Regions from separate parts of the Burkholderia oklahomensis C6786 genome, predicted to be linked through region 1. Evidence: predicted binding sites of a transcription regulator. Region 1 holds the regulator's gene; each other region holds the start of a gene.
What was found. The regulator FNR, encoded in region 1, switches genes on or off when oxygen is low (the NO sensors DNR and NnrR bind a similar motif). The targets are predictions, from matches to a motif close to TTGATNNNNATCAA.

Region 1 (5,813 bases):
ACCCGCCGCGCCGTGCTCGGCCGCGCGAACTTGTACGGCAGTTCCTGCCGATCGAGATAGGCCTGGATCGTCGGCCATTGAGCGTCCGCGAGCAGCATTTCGCAAACGTGCGGCATATCGGGCGAGGCGCTGTCCACGCCGATCAGGTCCGGCAGCGAGTACCGGTCGGCGTCTTCGGTCAGCAACTCGAGCACGACATACGGCATAGGTTTCCTCCTTCTCCGGTTGAACGAAACGAACAAGCAGGCGCAGCGGCTACGCCCATCGACACGCATCTCCGGCGCCAACGCCTGCCGTCCTCCATCGAGCGCCGCACGAAACACAGGGAACGGTATCGCCCGATGCGTTTCAAACCAGCATCGGCTCGCGTCGGCAGGCGAGCCAGCCCGAGTTCCAGCCAAGTCTATTACGGCGTCGAGGAACGCGGCGCGAGCCGACCCGGTCGATACGCAAATCGCGCGCAAAAAAACCGCCGCGCTCGATCGAAACCGGAAAAGTCCGACGCCGCGTTTACTCGGCTGCGTCAGTTCGCCGCATCGTAGTCAGTAATCGTTTACTTTGTAAAAAGACATCGTCAAACTCGATCGGCCGAACGGCCGATCTTTTCTCAACCGCACCACGGAGACATCATGTACCAGCGCATTCTTGTCGCAGTCGACGGCAGCGAAACGGCACGCCACGCATTCGACGCGGCGCTCGACATCGCGAAGACGAGCGGCGCGGAATTGCAGCCCTTCTACATCGTGGAAAACGCTGCGATCTACTACAACGTGCCCGGCTACGATCCGTCGATCCTTCGCACGCAACTGCTCCAGCAGGGCAACGATCTGGCGAAGGAATTTGCGCAGAAGATGCAGGAAGCCGGCGTGAAGGGCGCGATGAAAATCGGCGAAGCGTCGTCGCTCGCCGACGTGCCGTCGCTCATCGTCGACGGCGCCAAAGCGTTCGGCGCCGATCTGCTCGTGCTCGGCACGCACGGCCGCCGCGGTTTCAAACGGCTCGTGCTCGGCAGCGTCGCCGAACAGTGCGTGCGCCACTCGGCGCTGCCCGTGCTGCTGATCCCGTCCGCCGCCCATCCGGAAGATCGGGACAGCTGACCGAACGCAACGGATGCGATGTTTCGCCGCAACCGCGCGTTGCGGCCGAACAAGGAAATCGCACGGGGAGTCGCGGCGTTTTGTCGCTAAACAGGCTTTGTCCACGATGGGACAATGGCTTTACCGATTCAACCTCAGAGCCATCCATCATGCTTACGCCCGTCGCCCGACCCGCCGCCGCCGCTGCTCCCGTCCATGCCTCCAGTACGTGGGCACCGCGTCAGGCCGCGCACTGTTCGACGTGCGCGATGCGCCATCTCTGCATGCCCCAAGGGCTCGCCCCCGAGGCGCTCGCGCGCCTCGAATCCGTGATCTGCACCGCGCGCCCGGTCCGCCGCGGCGAAACGCTGTTCCGCGAAGGCGATAATTTCGACAACGTGTACGCGGTTCGCTCAGGATCGCTGAAGACCATCGCCACACGCCACGACGGTCGCGAGCAAGTCACCGGGCTGCATCTCGCGGGCGAAGCGCTCGGCCTCGACGGCATCTGCGACGACGCGCATCCGCGCACCGCGGTCGCGCTCGAAGACAGTTCGGTCTGCGTGATTCCGTACAGCGCGCTGAAGACGCTATGCTCGGAAGCCGGCACGATGCAGTTGCGGATGCACAAGCTGATGAGCGAGCAGATCGTCCGCGAGACGTCGCAGACAATGGTGCTCGGCTCGTTGAACGCCGAGGAGCGCGTCGCGGCGTTCCTGCTCGACGTGTCGTCGCGCTACATGAAGCGCGGCTATTCGCCTAACGAATTCAACCTGCGGATGACCCGCGAAGACATCGGCAGCTATCTCGGCATGACGCTCGAGACCGTCAGCCGCACGTTGTCGAAGTTCCACAAGCGCGGGCTGATCGAGATGCAAGGCCGGATGGTCCGCATCGTCGATTTCGACGGCCTCCACCGCCTGTAACCAGGCGCGGCTCGTTTTTCATCGCATCGCATCGAATCAATCGAGAAACTGCGCGGCGCGCTTCTTGAGCGCCGCGCTGAACTCGTCCAGCCAGCCGATCGACAATCGCCAGCTCTGCCAGTAGAGCTCGACGTCGATGCTCTTTCCTTCCGACAAATCGACGAGTTCGCCCGCGGCGATCCGACGCTCGACCATTCGCTCCGGACACATTCCCCAGCCCAGCCCCGCCTCGCACGCGCGCAGATAGCCGGCGACGTGCGGAATCCAGTGCTGCGGCGGATCGAGATCCACACGCGTCACGCGCCGGATGAAGCGCGCCTGCAGGCCGTCCTTCGGATTGAACATCACGCACGGCGCGCGCCGCAGCGCGTCGCGGTTGATGCCTTTGCCGAAATAGCGCGCGTAGAACGCGGGCGAGCACACCGCGTGATAACGCATGCGGCCGAGGCGCGTCGAGCGGCAGCCCTGGATCGGCTCGGCGAGTGCCGTCACCGCGCCCTGCACGCTGCCGTCGCGAATCCGCTCCGCCGTGTAGTCCTGATCGTCGATCACGAGATCGAGCAGCGTGCCGCTTTCCGCGCAGAACGGGCCGACCGCGTCGACGAACCAGGTCGCGACGCTGTCGTCGTTGACGGCGACGCGCAGTATCGGCCATGCGCCCGTCTCCACGCCGGCGAATCCGGGCATGTGCCCGGACAGCTCGGCTTCCAGCATCCGCACGCGCTCGGTGTGGCGGCACAACAGCGCGCCCGACGTCGTCGCGACGCACGGCTGCCCGCGCTTGACGAGCACGCTCCCCACTCGCTCCTCCAACAGCTTCACGCGCTGCGACACCGCGGAAGGCGACACGTTGAGCGCTTTCGCCGCCCGTTCGAACGAGCCGTGACGGATCACTTCGGCGAGCGCATCGAGCAACGCGTAGTCGAGCATCAGTTTTCCTTAATCAGCATTAGATGATTTAGCTTTTCTTACCCAGGCGATCAACGCAGACTAGCGCCTCCTGCTCCATTAGTCCATCGCCTGAAGCAACAACGAACATGAACTGGATCGCTTTTTCTCACGGCGCGATGCTGTGCGCATCGCTCATCGTCACCATCGGCGCGCAAAACGCGTTCATCCTTCGGCAAGGAATCATGCGCTCGCACGTCGGCAAGATCATCCTGCTCTGCACGCTGTCGGACATGATCCTGATCGGCGCGGGCGTCGGCGGCGCGTCGGTGCTCGTCGAGCGCTATCCGGCCTTCGTTCACGCGGTGCTGTACGTCGGCCTCGCGTATCTCGCATGGTTCGGCCTGAGCGCGCTGCGCCGCGCATTCAAGCCCGGCCACGCGACGCTCGACGCGACGGGCGCCGCCGTCGCGCCGCCCGCGCAGCGCGCATGGCCGATCGTGCTGATGACGCTCGCGTTCACGTGGCTCAATCCGCACGTTTATCTGGACACGTTCCTGTTGATCGGCACGGCCGGCGCGCGCGAGCCGGAAGGCGCGCGCAGCGCGTTCGCGATCGGCGCGATGGCGGTCAGCGCGATCTGGTTCGTCGCGCTCGGATACGGCGCGCGGTTGCTCGCGCCGTGGTTCAAGCGCGCGCTCGCATGGCGCGTGCTCGACGGCGCGATCGGCAGCATGGTGCTGTTTCTCGCGGCCGTGCAGTTGCGGTGAGGGGGTGATGGGTTTCGCGCGGCCCGCGAGCGCGTGCGTCGCGCATGTCGCAGGCTGCGGCGGTCGGCGCGCCGCATGCAAACGTCGAGATTTCCCGCAGCTCGATCAGCGCGGCGTTTGCCGCCGAATCGAATATACGACGGGTCGACGCAGCGGACGCCCGCCCGCAAGCGCGGAACGATCGCAATCGCGCGAAGCCGCTCGCTGCATGCCGATCCTGCACATGACGCGTTGCGACCGAAGATTCGCGGCGGCCGTCCGCGCGAATACTTCGCTTGGCTGAATACTGTCGAAATCGTCGATGAGCGCCGCCCGCCCGATCGCGGCGGCGACGCGACCGAGCGGGCGCGAGGCTGGCTAACGCGATTAACGCTTGCGGATCAGCATGTCCGGGGTGAGCTGGCCGCATCCGTTCGCCCCCAGCATGGCCATGTTGCGGTCCACTTCCTCCTGCAACAGGCGGATCGCATGCGCCACGCCGGCCTCGCCCGCCACGGCCGCCGCGTAGTTGAAGGGCCGCCCGACGAACACCATGCGTGCGCCCAGCGCCAGCGCCTTCAGCACGTCCGATCCTCGCCGAAAGCCGCTGTCGATCATCACCGGATAATCGCCGCCCACCGTCTGCACCACGTCCCGCAGGATCCGCATCGGCGACGAAGCGCCGTCCAGCTGGCGGCCGCCATGGTTCGAAAGGATGATGCCGTCGGCGCCCGCCTCGCGCGCGATGACGGCATCCTCGACGCTGAGGATGCCCTTGATCACCAGATCGCCTGTCCATTGCCGGCGGATTTGCCGCACATGCGTCCAGTTGAGGTGGTCGCGCGCGGAGAAATCCCGCAGCACGTTGGCGGAAAGGATCGGCGCGCCGCGTGTCGCAAACGAATTCTCGAAGTGGGGCATGCCGTGCTTGAGCAGCGTGCGCGCGAAGGTGCCGAGCAGCCAGCTCGGCCGCGTCAGTCCGTCCCAGAAAAGGCGCAGGCTTGGGCGCAGCGGCGTGGAAAAGCCCGTGCGCACGTTGTTTTCACGGTTCGCGGACACCGGAATGTCGACGGTGATCACAAGCGTCCTGTAGCCGGCACGCGCGACGCGCTCGAGCAATGCGCGAATGCGGCTCGCGTCTCCCGGCAGGTACGCCTGGAACCACGTCCCCGGTGCGGCGGCGGCAACTTCTTCCAGCGGAATGAGCGAGGAACCGCTCATGATGGAGACGATCCCCGCGCGCTGCGCCGCATGCGCCAACACGACGTCGCCGCGATAGACCGACAGCGCATGGATGCCCATCGGCGCGATGCCGAACGGCGACGCAAAGCGCTGACCGAACAATTCGACTGCCTGCTGCCGCTGGGAAACGTCGCAGAGCACGCGGGTCACAAAGCCGTATTCATCGAACACGGCGCGGTTGTCGTCGCGGGTGCGGTTGTCTTCGGCCGCGCCGCTGACGTAGCCGAAGATCGGACGCGGCAACACGCGACGCGCCTTGGCCTCGAAGTCGTGCAGACTCAGTACGTCCTGCAGAACGCGCGGCGGCTTGCCGAGGCTGGCCACAGGCCGGCTCTCTTCCACGATGGGGGAGGTAAGGGAGGTCATCTATGGGCTTTCCTGAAGCGACGCTGCCATTCTATGCAGCCGAAGTATCGATAAAAAGCGATAATCTTCAAATAAAATCGTTCGATAAAAGCGAAGAACCATGGCAACTCCGACGCTCAAGCAACTGGACGCCTTCTATTGGGCGGCGACATGCGCCAATTTCTCGACCGCGGCGCAGCGGCTTCATCTGTCCATTTCTTCGTTGTCCAAGCGGATCAACGAACTGGAGCAGGTCATGGGGCGCACGCTGTTCGACCGCAGCGGTCACCGGGCGGTGTTGACCGAGGACGGCGAAACGCTGCTGCCAGCCGCGGTTCGGGTTCTGGAGTCCGTGGCGGCGCTGCAGGACGCGTTTGCGGAAGACAAGGGATTGACCGGCCGTCTGCGCTTTGGCGTGGGCGAGCTGTCGGCGTTGACCTGGCTGCCCCGTTTCGTCGCGGCCGTCCAGAAATTGCATCCGCAATTGATCCTGGAGCCGTATGTCGACGTCGGCGCGGCGCTCGAAGACAAGGTGGATGCGGGAGAGCTGGATTTCGCGGTGATCGCGGGCCGTTCGTCGCGCGGCA
Region 2 (5,813 bases), on a different replicon from region 1:
AATTTCAATCGACGATGTCCCACCCCAACACCCCGACGCCGCGTGCGCCGATGCTGTCGACGGCCGACGCGCTCGCGGCGCTTCTCGCGGCCGCGCGTCCGCTCGCCGAAACCGAGACCGTCGCGACGCTCGATGCGCTGAACCGCGTGCTCGCGGCCGACGTCGTGTCGCCGCTCGACGTCCCGCCGATGAACACGAGCGCGATGGACGGCTACGCTGTGCGCATCGCCGACCTGACGCGCGGCGAGCGGCGCCTCACGGTGTCGCAGCGGATCCCGGCGGGCCATCCGGCCAAGCCGCTCGAGCCGGGCACGGCCGCGCGCATCTTCACGGGCGCGTCCGTGCCGGCCGGTGCGGACGCGGTCGTGATGCAGGAGCAGACGGAGGCCGCGGGCGAACAGGTGGACATCCTGCACACGCCGGCGGCGGGCGAATGGATCACCGCGCAGGGCGCGGACATCCGCCGCGGTTCGGTGATCCTGCCGGCCGGCACGCGGATGACGCCGCAGGCGATGGGGCTCGCCGCGTCGGTCGGCTGCGCGTCGCTCGCGGTCGCGCGCCGCGCGAAGGTCGCCGTGTTCTTCACGGGCGACGAGCTGACGATGCCGGGCGAGCCGCTCAAGCCGGGCGCGATCTACAACTCGAACCGCTTCACGCTGCGCGGGCTTCTCGAGCGGCTCGGCTGCGACGTGACCGATTACGGGATCGTCCCGGACCGGCTCGATGCGACGCGCGCGGCGCTGCGCGAGGCGGCGCGCGAGCACGACGTGATCGTGACGAGCGGCGGCGTGTCGGTGGGCGACGAGGATCACGTGAAGCCCGCGGTCGAGACGGAAGGGCGGCTCGCGCTGTGGCAGATCGCGATGAAGCCGGGCAAGCCGCTCGCGTTCGGCGCGATCAGGCGCGGCGGGGCGGCCGGCGCGGGTGAAGCTCCGGCCGCGGTGAACGACACGAACGACGGCGAAGCCTATTTCATCGGCCTGCCGGGCAACCCGGTGTCGAGCTTCGTCACGTTCCTGCTGTTCGTGCGGCCGTTTCTGCTGCGCGTCGCGGGCGCGACGCAGGTCGCGCCGCGCGCGGTGTCGCTGCGCGCCGATTTCACGCAGAGCAAGGCCGACCGCCGCAACGAATTCCTGCGCGCGCGCGTGAACGCGGCGGGCGGGCTCGACCTGTTCCCGAACCAGAGCTCGGCCGTGCTGACGTCGACGGTGTGGGGCGACGGCCTGATCGACAATCCGCCGAACCACGCGATCAGCGCAGGCGAGACGGTGCGTTTCATTCCTTTTTCCGAATTGCTCGGCTGACGCCGGGCGGTGTGGCGACGATGAAGATCGAACTGAAGTTTTTTGCGAGCGTGCGCGAAGCGCTCGGTGTCGCGAGCGAGACGGTGACGCTGCCGGACGGCGTCGCGACGGTGGGCGACGTGCGCGCGTGGCTGCGCACGCGCGGCGGCGCGTGGGCGGAGACGCTCGCCGAGGGCCGCGCGCTGCGGATGGCGTGCAATCACACGATGACGGACGCCGGCACGCGGATCACCGACGGCTGCGAAGTCGCGTTCTTCCCGCCCGTGACGGGCGGCTGAGGAGGCGGCGATGGCAACGGTGCGGGTGCAGACGGAAGACTTCGACGTCAGCGCGGAGATCGCGGCGCTGCGCGCGCGCAATCCGAAGGTGGGCGCGGTCGCGTGCTTCGTCGGCACGGTGCGCGACCTGAACGACGGCGATCAGGTCGACACGCTCGAGCTCGAGCACTATCCGGGGATGACCGAGAAGGCGCTTGCCGCGATCGCGGACGACGCGATCGTGCGCTGGCCGGGCATCGACGTCGCGATCGTCCACCGGGTCGGCAAGCTCCATCCGCTCGACCAGATCGTGCTCGTCGCGACCGTGTCCGCGCATCGCGGCGACGCGTTCGCGTCGTGCGAGTTCGTGATGGACTACCTGAAGACGCAGGCGCCGTTCTGGAAGAAGGAGAAGACGCCCGCGGGCGAGCGCTGGGTCGACGCGCGCAGCGTCGACGATGCGGCGCTCGCGCGCTGGGGCGTCGAGTCGGGGAACGCGAAGCGATCGTCGTAGGCGCGGCGCCGCCCGATCGGTCTTCGGCGGGCGCAGCATCGTTTCGTCGGGCGCGAAGAGGCGGGCAAGCTTGATTTCGAGCGTCCGAGCGGTTCCGCGGACGGTCGATCATCGATTTTCGGGCATCACGGCACCGTGCGGCGGCGGCATTCGAGCCCCGGCGCTCGTGATTGCGTCGATTTTGATGTTTAAACGTCAAGCTCCGGCAGGATTTTTCGCTTTCCTTTCCCTTCTTCGGCGCGCTGCGCGGCCATTCCGAGCGAGCCTGGGGCCGGCGGGCGGCCCGTTCGCTCACGCGTCGTCGTGCGCCGCGCGGCCGATGATCTTCGCCGGAAACGGCTCGCCGCGCGGCCGGCGCGCGCGTGCGTCGTCGTCGTCCGCGGGCCGCTTCGGCGCGATCAGGTCGAGAATGGCCTGCTGCTCGGCCGGAATCCGGTAATCCCAGCCGAAGCGGCTCAATTGCAGGCTCTGCGCGATCCGCAGCGCGGGCTCCATGAAGCGCACGGCCGCCGCGGGCTCGTAGCGCGCCTCGACGGTCTTCAGGAAGAGGGCGAGCCAGCGGCTGAAATGCGCGGGCTCGAGGCCGTCGAGCGGCTGGTGCGCGGCTTGCACGTTGCCGCGGTAGCCCTTCGTGCCGAGCACGAGGCTCGACCAGAATTCGCCCATTTTCGGCAGATGCTCGTCCCAGCGCCCGGCGAGCTTGCGCTCGAATACGGGGCCGAGGAGGGCATCGTCGCGCACGCGTTCGTAGAACGCGTCGACGAGCGCACGGATGTTCTCCGGGGTCGGTTCGGCGGCGCGCGTCGCCGCAGCGGCGACAGCGGAGATTTCAGAAGAAGCGTGGGTCATTTAAAAAAAGGGCCGGGTAACACGGCAGCACGGACATGCGATTTTGTCGCACAATAATAAACGGCCACCCTCTCAATAAAAGTGCTGACGGCTTGCATCTTATGACGCGGTCGTCGGATCGGCAATGGCAGACGCGCGGTCTTCGCGCGGGCGCCGATCGCACTGACACAACATCCATTTCGTAATGAGACTAACCGACTACACCGACTACTCTTTGCGCGTCATGTTGTTCCTCGCTGTCCGGGGCGAGGGCTTGTCGACGATCCAGGAGATCTCGGATGCCTACGGCATTTCCAAGAACCATTTGATGAAAGTGGTGCAGCAGCTCGGCGAGCTCGGTTGGATCGAGACGGTGCGCGGCCGCAACGGCGGCTTGCGCCTGAACGCGCAGTCCGCCGCGCTGACGGTCGGCGAAGTCGTGCGCAAGACCGAAAACGATTTCGCGCTCGTCGGCTGCTTCGCGGACGAGTCCGAGTCGCACCGCAGCTGCGTGATCCAGTCGGCGTGCCGGCTCAAGGGCGTGTTCGCGGCCGCTCGCGACGCGTTCTTCGCGGAGCTCGACAAGCACACGATCGGCGAGCTTTCGCAGCCGGCGTCGCAGCTTGCCGCGCTGCTCGGCCTCACTCCCGTGCGGATCGTGCCCGCGGCCGACCTCCGCGTGCCGGTGACCGTCGCCGGCTGACGCCGCGCGGCGCTTTCCCGACGCTTTTCGCGCGCGCGGCCGCGTCACCGCCGCGCGCGTTCTCGTTGCCGTCACGCGCCCGCGTGGCGCGTCCCTTTGCTGTGCCTCAATAAAAAACCGGCTTGAAAGGCGGATAACCATCCTCATTTGGTTGCTATTCGCAATGGAGGTCTCATTCATGAGAATCGACAAGCTCACCACCAAATTCCAAGAGGCGCTCGCGGACGCGCAAAGTCTCGCCGCCGGGCGCGACAACCAATACATCGAACCCGTTCACGTGCTCGCCGCGCTGATCGCGCAGCAGGACGGCTCCGCGCGCGCGCTGCTGTCGCGCGCGGGCGTGCACATCCAGGCGCTGCAAGGCGCGCTCAACGAAGCGATCTCGCGCCTGCCGCAAGTGACGGGCACGGGCGGCGACATCCAGGTCGGCCGCGAGCTCGCGGGCCTCCTGAACCAGGCCGACAAGGAAGCGCAGAAGCTCAACGACACGTTCATCGCGAGCGAGATGTTCCTGCTCGCCGTTGCCGACGACCGGGGCGAGGCGGGCCGTCTCGCGCGCCAGCACGGGCTCACGCGCAAGGCGCTCGAGTCCGCGGTCGCCGCGGTGCGCGGCGGCTCGCAAGTGCACAGCGCGGACGCGGAAAGCCAGCGCGAGGCGCTGAAGAAATACACGGTCGACCTGACCGAGCGCGCGCGCGCGGGCAAGCTCGATCCCGTCATCGGCCGCGACGACGAGATCCGCCGCTCGATCCAGATCCTGCAGCGCCGCACGAAGAACAACCCGGTGCTGATCGGCGAGCCGGGCGTCGGCAAGACGGCGATCGTCGAAGGGCTCGCGCAGCGGATCGTCAACGGCGAGGTGCCCGAGACGCTGAAGAACAAGCGCGTGCTGTCGCTCGACATGGCCGCGCTGCTCGCGGGCGCGAAGTATCGCGGCGAGTTCGAGGAGCGCCTGAAGGCGGTGCTCAACGACATCGCGAAGGACGAAGGCCGCACGATCGTCTTCATCGACGAGATCCACACGATGGTCGGCGCGGGCAAGGCCGAAGGCGCGATGGACGCGGGCAACATGCTGAAGCCGGCGCTGTCGCGCGGCGAGCTGCACTGCATCGGCGCGACCACGCTCGACGAATACCGCAAGTACATCGAAAAGGATGCCGCGCTCGAGCGCCGCTTCCAGAAGGTGCTCGTCGACGAGCCGAGCGTCGAGGCGACGATCGCGATCCTGCGCGGGCTGCAGGAGAAGTACGAGCTGCACCACGGCGTCGAGATCACCGACCCGGCGATCGTCGCCGCGGCGGAGCTGTCGCATCGCTACATCACCGACCGCTTCCTGCCCGACAAGGCGATCGACCTGATCGACGAAGCCGCGTCGAAGATCAAGATGGAAATCGATTCGAAGCCCGAAGAAATGGACAGGCTCGATCGCCGTCTGATTCAGTTGAAGATCGAGCGCGAAGCGGTGAAGAAGGAGCAGGACGAAGCGTCGCAAAAACGCCTGCAATTGATCGAAGAGGAAATCCGGCGGCTCGAGCGCGAGTACGCGGATCTCGAAGAGATCTGGACGGCCGAGAAGGCGGCCGTGCAGGGCAGCGCGCAGCTGAAGGAAGAGATCGACAAGGTGCGCGCCGACATCACGCGGCTGCAGCGCGAAGGCAAGCTCGAGAAGGTCGCCGAGCTCCAGTACGGCAAGCTGCCGCAGCTCGAGGCGCGCCACAAGCAGGTCACGCAGGCGGAGGAAAGCGAGCAGCACAACCCGACGCGGCCGCGTCTGCTGCGCACGCAGGTCGGTGCGGAGGAGATCGCCGAGGTCGTGTCGCGCGCGACGGGCATTCCGGTGTCGCGGATGATGCAGGGCGAGCGCGAAAAGCTCCTGCACATCGAAGAGAAGCTGCATGAGCGCGTCGTCGGCCAGAACGAGGCGATCGACGCGGTCGCCGACGCGATCCGTCGCTCGCGCGCGGGCCTGTCCGATCCGAACCGTCCGTACGGCTCGTTCCTGTTCCTCGGCCCGACGGGCGTCGGCAAGACCGAGCTGTGCAAGGCGCTCGCCGGCTTCCTGTTCGATACCGAAGAGCATCTGATCCGCATCGACATGAGCGAGTTCATGGAGAAGCACAGCGTCGCGCGGCTGATCGGCGCGCCGCCCGGCTACGTCGGCTACGAGGAGGGCGGCTATCTGACCGAAGCCGTGCGCCGCAAGCCGT
Region 3 (5,813 bases), 390 kb from region 1:
ATGTGGACCGATAAGCGACCTTCGTCTCCCCGCAGATCTACGAAGAACTCGACAAATCGCCGGAACGCGCGACGCAAACCGGGCGCGCCGGCACGCTCCTGCGTGCCCGGCAACCGCGCAGCACGAGCCTTGCCGAAGCTTGCGTTTCACCTAGACTTCGTTACATAAACCACGAAAAAACAAGCCTATCGCGCAGGCGGCTCGCCGGGTAGAACGTCATCGAAATCACAGGTCCGACGCATGCGTTCAGGCGAACCCTGACAGAGGTCATCATGAGACGGATCTATTTCCTGCTGCCCGACGCGGACACGGCACGAATGATCGTCGACGAACTGTTGCTCAAGCGCATCGAATGGCGGCGCATTCACGTCGTCGCGAACGACAGGATTCCGCTGGAGAATCTGCCCGAAGCGTCGATCGCCCAAAGCAGCGATCTGCTGCCCGCGCTCGCTCGTGGAACCGCTGCCGGCGGCGTCACCGGCGCGCTCGCGGGCTTGGCCGCGATCGCGTTTCCGCCCGCCGGCCTCACGATCGCGGGCGGCGCGGTAGTCGCGTTTGCGATCGCCGGCGCGGGGTTCGGCGCGTGGGTCGGCACGATGATCGGCGTGAGTGTGCCGAATACCCGGCTGAAACACTTCGAGGACGCCGTCGAGAATGGCGAATTGCTGATGATGATCGACGTCCACCGCGACCGCGTCGAGGAAATCGAGGCGCTGATCAAGCAGCATCATCCGGATGCCCATCTGGAAGGGACCGATCCGACTATTCCCGCCTTTCCTTGATACGAAGCGGAACGCCGCGACGACGAGCCCGCGCGCATGCCGAAGCGCACCGCGCGCCGACGATGCGCCGCGCGGCATGCCCCGGACGACGGGCGCAGCCCGTCCTTCGTGACGGCGTCCGCCAGATACGGCGGTCTAGCGAGAATCGTCCTGATGTCCGGAGCGCGCGAACGTCAATCGCAGGAATCGCACGACGTGGTACCACGCGCCCGCGAAAATCGGGGCTTCGGGTCGCGTCTCGTCAATGATTGCGCAACCGCCGTCCGCCGCCGGCAGGATTCGGTACCGCGCCCCGCCTTGCGAGAATGTCTTCGGAATGCCTTCCCACGCGCGATGAACGCCGCGCTTCAATTCCTCCAGATCTTCCGGCGCGATTCCGAGTGCAGAAATCATCGTGCATGCTTCCGGAAACTGAATGTGATCCGTATCCCGGGCATCCGGTACGACGTCGATCTCGCAACCCATCGATTCGGTGAAAGCAAGTTCGTCGCGCAATCTTCTCTCGAATTCCGCGTGACTCACCCCGTAAAACGCCAGCGTGCGCTGGTCGACATGGATTCTTATTTGGCACATGTTTTTTTGAATTGTTCGTCGGCAGTATCGACAAGCAGCGCCGACTCGTTACACCCTCGTCATCGCTCGAACGCCTGCCGCTCGGGCGGCAATCGTCGATCCGGCATCGAAAGCGGCGCACTGCGCGCGCATCGCGTAGTGCGCCGCCGTCAATTGATCATTTTATTTCCGCTTGTCCCGCGACGCCATCATGATCGAATGCCCGGGAAGCTTCGCCTCGATTCTTCACGCCTTCATCTCATCCCGATGCCGAGCGTCCTCGCGAAACGCTCCGGCTTGCGCCACGACAGGCGCCAGAGGAGGCGCAAAATCCGAGGCGATGCCCGATCCGTCCAGCGCAGGCGGTCCCGCCGCCCGCGCCGTTCACCTCACTCCCCGGTCAACACGATCCGTCCGTCAACCTTCCCCGCCCGCAGCGACGCGAATATGTCGTTGATGTTCTCGAGCTTGTCGCGATGGATATGCGCGCGAACGAGCCCTTCGGCCGCGAAATCGAGCGACTCCTGCAGATCGCGTCGCGTGCCGACGATCGAGCCGCGCACCGTGATGCCGTTCAGCACCGTCGAGAAGATCGGCAGCGGAAAATCGCCGGGCGGCAGCCCGTTCAGCGCGACCGTCCCGCCGCGCCGCACCATCCCGAGCGCCTGCGCGAACGCGCCGCGCGACACGGCCGTCACCAGCACGCCGTGCACGCCGCCGATTTCCTTCTGGATCACCGCGGCGGGATCGCTCGTCGACGCGTCGACGACGAACTTCGCGCCGAGCTTGCGTGCGAGCTCGAGCTTCTCCGGCGCGACGTCGACCGCCACGACGTGCAGCCCCATCGCGTTCGCATACTGGACCGCGACGTGCCCGAGCCCGCCGATCCCCGAAATCGCGATCCATTGGCCGGGGCGCGTGTCGGTCACGCGAATGCCCTTGTAGACGGTCACGCCCGCGCACAGGATCGGCGCGATCTCGTCGAACGCGACGTTGCTCGGCAAATGGCCGACGTAGTTCGGATCGGCGACCACGTACTCCGCGTAGCTGCCGTTCACCGAATAGCCGGTGTTCTGCTGCTCGTGGCACAGCGTCTCCCAGCCGGTCTGGCAATACTCGCAATGGCCGCACGCGGTATAGAGCCACGGCACGCCGACGCGATCGCCCTCCTTCACGTGCTTGACGCCTTCGCCCACCGCCGCGACGAAGCCGACGCCCTCGTGTCCCGGAATGAACGGCAGCGTCGGCTTGACGGGCCAGTCGCCGTCGGCCGCGTGCAGATCGGTGTGGCACACGCCCGATGCCTTGATGTTCACGAGAATCTGGCCCGGTCCGGGCGTCGGCACGGGGACTTCCTCGATGCGAAGCGGTTCGCCGAATTCATGCACCACCGCCGCTTTCATGTATTGCGCCATCAGTCGCTCCTGGTTGGTTCGATGACCGATCGAGTATCGATCACGCATGGCGCCGGTCATTGACGTGCGTCAACCGCGCCCGGCGCGCCGCGCGGTCTCGTTGACGATTCGCTCCCGTTGCGGGATGTCGCCGCGCGCAGTCGCGCGCGGCGGCCCGCGATCCGGTGGGCGTGCGGCCGTTCGCCGTGCATGCGCGCGCCCGCGTCGCGCGCAGCGCTCACCGCGCACGTGCATGCGTCGCGCTCAGCCACGGACGCCGGTCGTTTCAGCGCGCGGGGCGCGGGCGCGGCGCAACCGCATTCACAACGCGCTCGACGCCAATTCGACGATGTCCGCCGTGATCTCGTCCTGCCGTGCGATCCGGTAGGCCTGCAACAGCTCGCCGAGCGTGCGCTCGACCGATTCGCGCGCGGCGATCATCGCGCGCGTGCGCGCTTCGTTCTCCGCCGCGAACGCGAGCATCGCCGCATCGCACAGCTCGACGAACACGTATGCCTGCGCGAGCTCCGCGAGCAGCGTCGCGGGCGGCAGATGCACGAGCGGCGGCTGTGCGCGCGGCTCGGTGTCGAAGCGCGTGTAGTCGAACGGCAGCAGGCGGCGCTCGATCACGTCGAGCCGCTGCGCCGCGGCCGGCATCGCGTGGACGATCGACACCGGCTGCGCGCCGCGCTCGGCGAGATGCGCGTACAGCGCGTCGGTGATCCGGTTCGCGAGGTGCACGACGTCGTCCGCGTGCGACGCCATCGGCGTGCTCCAGACGAGCGGCACGCCGCCCGCCTCGGCGAGCATCGCGCCGCGCGTGCCGACCATCATGTATTCGCGCGTCGCGGCCGCCGCATCGGGCCGCGTCGCATATTCGATCAGCTGCGCGTTGTACGCGCCGACGAAGCCCTGCTCGCTGCACAGCACGATGACGAGCCGCGCGCGCGGGGCGCCGCGTCGCGCGGCCGCGGCTTCGAGCGAAGGCGCGCCGGCCGACAGCGCATCGCCGATCGCCGCGCCGACCGTCGCCGCCGATGCGCGGATCCCCGGCAAGCGCTGCTGCGCCTCGTGCGCGCGCGCGGCGGCGACGCCCTGCATCGCGCCGATCACCGTCTGCAACTGGCGCGCGGTGTCGGTGCGCGCTTCGATCGCGGCGAGCTTGTCGCTCATCGCTTGCGCTCCGGGTCGGCTTCGGGTTTGGCTTCGGGTTTGGCTTCGGGTTTGGCTTCGGGTTTGGCTTCGGGTTTGGCTTCGGGCTTGGCTTCGGGTTTGGCTTTCGCGTCGGCGTTGGCTTTCGCGTTGGCGTCGGCTTCAGCGTCGCCTTCGGCTTCGGTTCCGGCGTCGCCATCGAGCGAGCGGTCGAGCGAACGATCGAACGAACGATCGGGCGCGCCGCCGACGTCGCCCGCCGCGTCTTCCGCGCGCATGTGTCCCGCCGCGCGATCCGCCGCATCGGCCGTGATCCGTTCGACCAGCTCGCCGACCGACTCCGCGAGCGTCGCGAGCGCCGCGTCGTCCGCGAGCCAGTCACGCGGCGGCGCGCCCGCCGGCGACAGCGCCGCGACCCGCGCGTCGAGCCACGACGGCAGCCGGTCGCGCAGCGGCGCGACGCGATCCGTCGACATCGCATCGAGCACGCCCGCCGCAAGCGCCTTCAGCAACACGACTTCGTCGAGCGTGCGCAGCGCGCGGAAGCGCGGCTGCGTGATCAACGCGCGAATCCGCTCGCCGCGCGTGATCTGCGCGCGCAGCCGCGCGTCGGTGAGCCCGCCGAAGCGCGTGAACGCCTCCAGTTCGAGGAACTGCGCGTAGTCGAGCCGCAAGCGCCCCGACGCGCTGCGCAGCGCCGGATGCTGCGCCTTGCCGCCGACGCGGCTCACGCTCAGGCCGACGTCGACCGCCGGCCGCTGGTTCGCGGCGAACAGCGCCGAGTCGAGCACGATCTGCCCGTCGGTGATCGAGATCAGGTTCGTCGGGATGTACGCGGCGAGATTGCCCGCGTCGGTTTCCGCGACCGGCAGCGCGGAAAGCGACCCGCCGCCGAGCTTCGCGGACAGCTTCGCCGCGCGTTCGAGCAGGCGCGCGTGCACGTAGAAGATGTCGCCCGGATACGCTTCGCGGCCGGGCGGCTCGCGCGTCAGGAGCGCGAGCTCGCGGTGCGTCGCCGCGTGCTTCGTCAGATCGTCGACGACGACGAGCGCGTGCTGCCCGCGATCCCGGAAATACTCGGCGATCGAAAAGCCCGCGAACGGCGCGATCCATTGCAGCCCCGGCGCCGACGCGGCCGGCGCGACAACGAAGATGCAGCGCTCGGGCGCGCCGTAGCGGCGCACCGCGTCGATCACGCGCCGCACCGCGCTCGCGCGCTGGCCGATCGCGATGTACACGCAGATCACGTTCGAATGCCGCTGGTTGACGATCGCGTCGATCGCGAGCGACGTCTTGCCCGTCGCGCGATCGCCGATGATCAGCTCGCGCTGGCCGCGCCCGATCGTGAAGAGCGCGTCGACGATCAGCACGCCGGTGTCGAGCGGCTCGCTGACGAGATCGCGGTCGATGATCGCGGGCGCGGGGCGCTCGATCGGCAGCGTGTCCGTCGTGCCGAGCGGCGCGCCGTCGTCGAGCGGACGGCCGAGCGGATCGACGACGCGTCCGAGCAGTTGCGGGCCGACCGGTACTTCGAGCACCGCGCCCGTGCGCGTGACGGCCGCCTGCGCTTCGACGCTCGCGTCCGGATCGAGCAGCACGACGCTGATCAGATCCTCGTCGAGCGTATGCGCGAAGCCCGCGACGCCGCCGTCGAAGCGCAGCACTTCGTTGAGCATCGCGTCCTGCAGCCCGGACACGAATGCGATTCCGTCCGCGACGCGCTCGACGCGTCCGACCGCCTGCGCGACGGGCGCGAGCGCCACTCGCGCGAGCGCATCGCGGCGACGCGCGAGCCAGGCTGCATCGGTTGCGTCAGTGGTCGCCGTCATCGTCGCTCAGCAATGCCGCCTCGATGGTCGCGAGATCCTGGCGCAGGCTGTTGCGCACGTTCGCGTATTTCGATTCGAGCTCGAGCCCCGCGATCAGCGCCGGA
Region 4 (5,813 bases), 2.1 Mb from region 1:
GCGTTGAAAAGCGGATTGCTCGTGTGCACGCGCGCGATCGTGCGCCGCCGCTCGCGCATCGCGCGATGCACGTCGGAGAGCGCCTTGCGCAGCGCGCCGCGGCCCGTCGCGATGCACGGCCGCTGCGCGAACGCGCCGCCGCCCGGATGCGCCGCGCCGATGCGCGCCTCGACCGTCAGGTACAGCGATATGCACGCCTGCGCGGCGATCGTCAGCGTGTAGTCGGCGCGATCGACCGACAGCGTGTCGGGCTTCGGCTCGAAGCCGATCTGCACGCTCCGCTCGACGGCGTCGAGCCCGTCGTAGCGCAGCTTGACCGCGCCCGCCTCGACGCACGGCGGCGCGACCGCGCCGCGCCGCTCGCGCCGCGATCCGCGCACTTCGAACATGTCCTTGAAGTCCGCGCCGAACGACACCGACAGCGGCACCTCGGCGTCGCTCGTGCCGTAATTCGTCAGCGTGAGCGCCTCGTACAGCACGTTGTCGGCGAGCACCCGCATCCGCTCGATGTGGATCACGCCTTCGGGCGTCTCGCGGCCGCCGAGCGGCGGCAGCGGGCGGTTCGTCAGGTGCGCGGCGAACGACGCGTTGTCCACGCTCGTCGCGCCCGACAGCAGCGACGGCGCGCGGCCGCCGAACGTCAGCCGCCATTGCGACAGCACGCGCATGTCGTCGACGAAGAAACCGTCGTCGTGGCCGCCGATGTCGCCGAGCGCGTCGCTGACGACGAACGCATCGCCCGTCTTCAGCACGAACTGGCTGCCGCGCACGGCCGTCTGCGTGTCGGGCTCGGGCGCGATGAACGCGGGCGGGGACGGCGTCGCCGTCGTCTGCGCAGCGGTCGCGGGTGACGATGCGGACGCGGCCTGCGGCGCGCGCGGGGAAGAAGTGTCGGCTTGCCTCGGCATCGGAACTCCTGGGCTGGACGCGGCGCGCCGGGTGCGCCGCGTTTTCCGCACAGGATAGGACAGAACGCGTCGGGCGCGCAGCGTCGGCCGGGGCGCGATCATGCCGATCACGCGTATTTCGCCGATTTTGCGGTCTTTGGCGAGGCGCTGTCGGAGGGATTGGCGAGTCGAGGGATCGGCCGATCGATGGATCGACTGGGCTATGGGGCTATGGGGCTGCGGGCTGCGGGCTGCGGGCTGCGGGCTGCGGGCTGCGGGCTGCGGGCTGCGGGCTGCGGGCTGCGGGCTGCGGGCTGCGGGAAGATAGGTTAATGGGTCGATGCGCCGACACGGCGCCTGATCGACGTGCCTCCATGCGCCGACGGCCCCCACCGGCCGCGTCACCCGCCGCGCGAACGCGCCCGCCAGCCGACGCACTGCATGCTCACGCCCGGATCGGCAACGCGCGCCCACCGCGCGCTTTCATCTTCACCGATCCTTCCGATCATTTCATTTTGATGTCGAAAATCCGACAAACAATAAACCCGAGCGCCTCTTAATTATTGAAAATTTACTTCGGCATTCGAATAGATATTAATCTCATTATTTATATTGATCTGCCTCAAGGCAGAAAGCCCGCCGTCCGACACGATGAAAACGACACCCGCCACATGAACGGAGGCCATGATGGAAATTTCGTTACGAGACTTGCTGACGGTACTGCACGGAATGGGATTCGGCGCGTTGTTCATGCTCGCCTTTTCCGGCGCGCTCGCCGAACTCTATCGGATGTCCGCGCTCGGCGTGTCCGCCGTGCCCACGCCGCGCGAGCACCGGCTGCTGATGATCTATCTGTCGGCGATGGTGATCCTCGCGTGGGCAACGGTGTTTTCCGGCGCATACGTCGTCTATCCGTGGTATCGCGCAGTGCCGCCCGCCGGCCTGACCGATCTCTCGAATTATCCGCAGCGTCTGTTGATGTCGAGCCGCGACACGTCGGGCTGGCACAGCCTCGGGATGGAATGGAAGGAGCACGTCGCCTGGCTCGCGCCGATCGCGATGACGATGGTCGCCTACGTGTTCGGCAAGTACGGCCCCGCGCTCGGCAAGCAACGCCGGATTCGCAGCGCGGTGCTGGCATTCACCGTCGTCGCGTTCATCGCGACGGGCGTCGCGGGCGCATTCGGCGCGTTCCTCAACAAGTACGCGCCGGTCCGTGGCGGCGCCGCCATCCATCTCATGACGGGAGAATGAAGATGCATACCTCTCATCCGCGCACCGCCGCGCAGCAGACCGCTGGCGCAGGACAACGTCAGTCATCCGTCGTGAACGAGCCGGCGACCGCCTCGTCGCACGCGAACGCACCCGCTTCGGCCGACGTACTGCCGAACGGTCCGGCCGCCGCCGCCATTCTCGCAGCCGGCATCGGCTGCTTCGCGGTCGGGCTCTTCGCGCTCGCCGGCGACGCATTCCGCTCGATTGCGCATTTCTTCACGTTCTACAAACCCACCGGGCCGCTTTCGGGCGTGACGACGAGCGCGATCGTCGTCTGGCTGCTGTCGTGGGCCGTGCTGTCGCGCTGGTGGAACGCGAAATCGGTCGCGCTCGGCCGCGTCACGGCCATCGCCTTCGTGCTGTTGACGTTCGGCATCCTGCTGACCTTCCCGCCGTTCATGGATCTGCTGCAGGGCAAGTAGCCGCGTGCATGTCGAGAGGAGCGTCGCGCTCCCTTCGACATGCTCGGCGCTTCGCTCGTCGTGTTGCGTAAACGCCAAAGCCCATGGCAACGACCTTCGACGGCTGATCCAAATCAATTTCCATGAATGCGGCGCTCTTACATTCGAATCACCGATACCGATCGATTCATCGAACAATTAGTTAGCATCACGACTAATTTTAAAAAATCGAAATGATTTTGAAAGAAAATAGATAATTGCAAAGGACATCGGTAAAAACACCCATTGGAATGCCTAGTAAAAAAGGCTGTTCCTAAACGGGAACCTGTTCGACTAGCCCTAACGAGAAACAAGAAGGGGGGGCGGTATGTTAAATCGCATCCGTCGCGGTCTCGCCGCAATACTCGCATGCGTGTCCGGGGTGCTGTTCCTGTCGAACGACGCCGCTGCGGTACCGGCGTTCGCGAGACAAACCGGGCTCGCCTGCGTCGCCTGTCACGTGAGCTTTCCGGAGCTCACGCCGTTCGGACGCTTCTTCAAGCTGACGGGCTACACGCTGTCGAACAAGTTCACGATCCCGCTCGCGGGCATGGTGCAGCTATCGCAAACCAACACTCGTTCGATCGACAACCGGAACTACGACTTCGTCCGCAATCAGGACGTCGTGCTGCAGCAGGCGAGCCTGTTCTACGGCGGCCGCATCGCGGGTCCGGTCGGCGCGTTCGCGCAGTGGACGTACGACGGCATCGCGCACCACAGCGGCATCGACAACACCGATATCCGCGCAGCCGGACATTTCACCCGCGACGACATCGACTTCATCTACGGCGTCACGGTCAACAACAACCCGACCGTCTCCGACGTCTGGAACAGCACGCCGGCGTTCGGCTATCCGTACGCGTCGAGCAGCGTATCGCTCACGCCGACGGCAAGCACGCTGATCGACGGCGGACTCGCGCAGCAGGTCGCGGGCTTCGCCGCATACGCGTTCTGGCAGCGCAGCATCTATGCGGAAGTCGGCTTATATCGGACTGCCGATCAGATGTTCTCGGTGTTCCGCACCGGCCAGGACATCAGCACGCCGGGCGGCGTTAAGCGGCTGCGTGGCGCGAATCCGTACTGGCGCGTCGCGTACAACCGCGAATGGGGCCCGCATTCGCTGATGCTCGGCACGTTCGGCCTGATCGCGGACGTGTATCCGGACAACACGATGCCCGCGACGCCGACCGACCGCTTCATCGACATCGCGCTCGACGCGCAATATCAATATCTGACGCTGTCGCACGCGTTCACGACGCAGCTCGCGTTCATCCACGAGAAGCAGAACTGGAGCGCGAGCTTCCCGAGCGGGGGCATCGGCGCGGGGCCGACGCCGGCCAATCCGACCGATCATCTGAACACGTTCAAGGCGAAGGCTTCGTACTACTACCAGCGCAAGTACGGCGCGACGCTCGCGTACTTCTCGACGACGGGCGACACCGATGCGGGGCTGTACGGCCCGACGCCCGTGACAGGCAGCGCGAACGGCAGTCCGGACACGCGAGGCGTCATCGCGGAGCTCGACTATCTGCCGCACCCGCAGGTGAAGCTGTCGCTGCAGTACACATGGTTCCTCAAGTTCAACGGGGCGCGCTTCAACTACGACGGCAACGGCCGAAACGCGAGCGACAACAACACGCTGTACTTCCTCGCGTGGTTCGTGTTCTGAGGTCGACCGAGCACATTCATCGCCAACCCGCTTGCCCCGCCGAGAACGATCATGAAGAAGCTGCTTGTGTTACCGATGTGGGTCGCGGCGCTCGCCGCCGCGCTCGGCGGCTGGCCCGCCGTCTCCGCGCACGCGCAGGACGGCGCGCGGCTCGCCGCGCAGCTCTGCGCCGCCTGCCACGGCGCGCACGGCCGCAGCGAATCGCCGATGTTCCCGCGGCTCAGTGCGCAGACGAACGAGTATCTGACCGCGCAGCTCAAGGGCTTTCGCGAGCATGCGCGCGGCGAGACCGACGCGCGCGCGTACATGTGGGCCATCGCGTCGCAGCTCGACGACGCGACGATCGCGTCGATCGCCGACTACTACTCGCATCAGGAGCCGACGCCCGGCGAACCCGGCGATCCGGCGCTCGTCGCGAAGGGGCAGGACATCTTCGAGCATGGCGTGCCGGAACAAGGCACGCCGGCGTGCGCGTCGTGCCACGGGCAGAACGGGCAAGGCGTCGGCACGTTCCCGCGGCTCGCGGGGCAGCACGAAGCCTATCTGTTGCGGCAGATCGAGGTGTTCAAGAACGGCACGCGCGCGAATGCGCCCGTGATGAGCGCGGTTGCGCATACGCTGAATACCGATCAGGCGAAGGCCGTCGCGGCGTGGTTGCAGTCGCGTTAGCGACGAACGGCGGGCGGACGGGCACTTGACGACACGGCCGAATCAGCGATTCAGGCCGATATCGTCCGCGTCTTCGTCGCCGGCCTCGAACCCGCCCCGCCCCATCGCCGCGCCGGCGCCGCGCACCGCGCAGGTCAGCGGATCGTCGGCGACCCGCGCGACGAGCCCCGTTTCGTCATAGAGCCGCTTGCCGAGATGCGCGAGCAGCGCGCCGCCGCCCGTCAGCACGATGCCGCGATCCGCGATATCCGTGATGAGCTCGGGCGGCGCATTCTCGAGCGCGCCCTTCACCGCGCTCACCACCTGGTTCAGCGGCGCGGCGAGCGCGTCGGCGATGTCATGGTTGCTGAGCTGAATCGTGCGCGGCAGGCCGTCCGCGACGCTGCGCCCGACCGCGTGGATCGACTCCCGCGGCACCCGGTAGCTCGCGGCGCCGATCACCTTCTTCACGTGCTCGGCCGTATGCTCGCCGAGCAGCACGCCGTACACGTTGCGGACGTGATTGACGATCGCCGCGTCGAACTGGTCGCCGCCGACGCGGATCGCCTCGCGATAGACAATCCCGCCGAGCGCGATCACCGCGACCTCGGTCGTGCCGCCGCCGATGTCGACGACCATCGACCCGACCGCCTCCATCACCGGCAGCCCCGCGCCGAGCGCGGCGGCGAGCGGCTCGCTGATCAGGCTGACCCGCGACGCGCCCGCCGCGAGCGCCGCCTCGCGGATCGCGCGCTGCTCGACCGCCGTCGCGTTCGACGGCACGCAGATCGTGAACTCGACGCGCCGCCCGAACAGCGAGCGCGCGTGCGACATGCCGACGAACTGCCGCATCATCTGCTCGGCCGCGTGATAGTTCGCGACGACACCGTGCCT

Region 2: the regulator FNR is predicted to act here: its motif matches at 3,703-3,716, upstream of clpB (ATP-dependent chaperone ClpB).
Region 3: the regulator FNR is predicted to act here: its motif matches at 2,809-2,822, upstream of adhP (alcohol dehydrogenase AdhP).
Region 4: the regulator FNR is predicted to act here: its motif matches at 2,688-2,701, upstream of BG90_RS29350 (cytochrome C).

The regions. Positions count from the first base shown of each region.
Region 1 is NZ_CP009556.1:568,211-574,023, reverse strand. Features, by position in the region: gene BG90_RS20555 (hypothetical protein) at 1-206, opposite strand, end outside; gene BG90_RS20550 (universal stress protein) at 630-1,097, shown strand; gene fnr (fumarate/nitrate reduction transcriptional regulator Fnr) at 1,247-2,002, shown strand; gene BG90_RS20540 (LysR family transcriptional regulator ArgP) at 2,039-2,932, opposite strand; gene BG90_RS20535 (LysE/ArgO family amino acid transporter) at 3,040-3,660, shown strand; gene BG90_RS20525 (alpha-hydroxy acid oxidase) at 4,027-5,247, opposite strand; gene BG90_RS20520 (LysR family transcriptional regulator) at 5,348-5,813, shown strand, end outside.
Region 2 is NZ_CP009555.1:3,550,932-3,556,744, forward strand. Features, by position in the region: gene BG90_RS15815 (molybdopterin molybdotransferase MoeA) at 15-1,304, shown strand; gene moaD (molybdopterin converting factor subunit 1) at 1,325-1,582, shown strand; gene moaE (molybdopterin synthase catalytic subunit MoaE) at 1,593-2,075, shown strand; gene BG90_RS15830 (group III truncated hemoglobin) at 2,367-2,924, opposite strand; gene BG90_RS15835 (Rrf2 family transcriptional regulator) at 3,109-3,606, shown strand; gene clpB (ATP-dependent chaperone ClpB) at 3,785-5,813, shown strand, end outside.
Region 3 is NZ_CP009556.1:958,808-964,620, reverse strand. Features, by position in the region: gene BG90_RS22165 (hypothetical protein) at 273-782, shown strand; gene BG90_RS22160 (hypothetical protein) at 918-1,277, opposite strand; gene adhP (alcohol dehydrogenase AdhP) at 1,724-2,749, opposite strand; gene BG90_RS22150 (F0F1 ATP synthase subunit gamma) at 3,050-3,901, opposite strand; gene BG90_RS22145 (F0F1 ATP synthase subunit alpha) at 3,898-5,709, opposite strand; gene BG90_RS22140 (F0F1 ATP synthase subunit B family protein) at 5,693-5,813, opposite strand, start outside.
Region 4 is NZ_CP009556.1:2,628,908-2,634,720, forward strand. Features, by position in the region: gene BG90_RS29335 (amylo-alpha-1,6-glucosidase) at 1-908, opposite strand, end outside; gene BG90_RS36555 (hypothetical protein) at 1,448-1,639, opposite strand; gene BG90_RS29340 (hypothetical protein) at 1,575-2,141, shown strand; gene BG90_RS29345 (hypothetical protein) at 2,138-2,584, shown strand; gene BG90_RS29350 (cytochrome C) at 2,931-4,271, shown strand; gene BG90_RS29355 (c-type cytochrome) at 4,323-4,940, shown strand; gene mreB (rod shape-determining protein) at 4,983-5,813, opposite strand, start outside.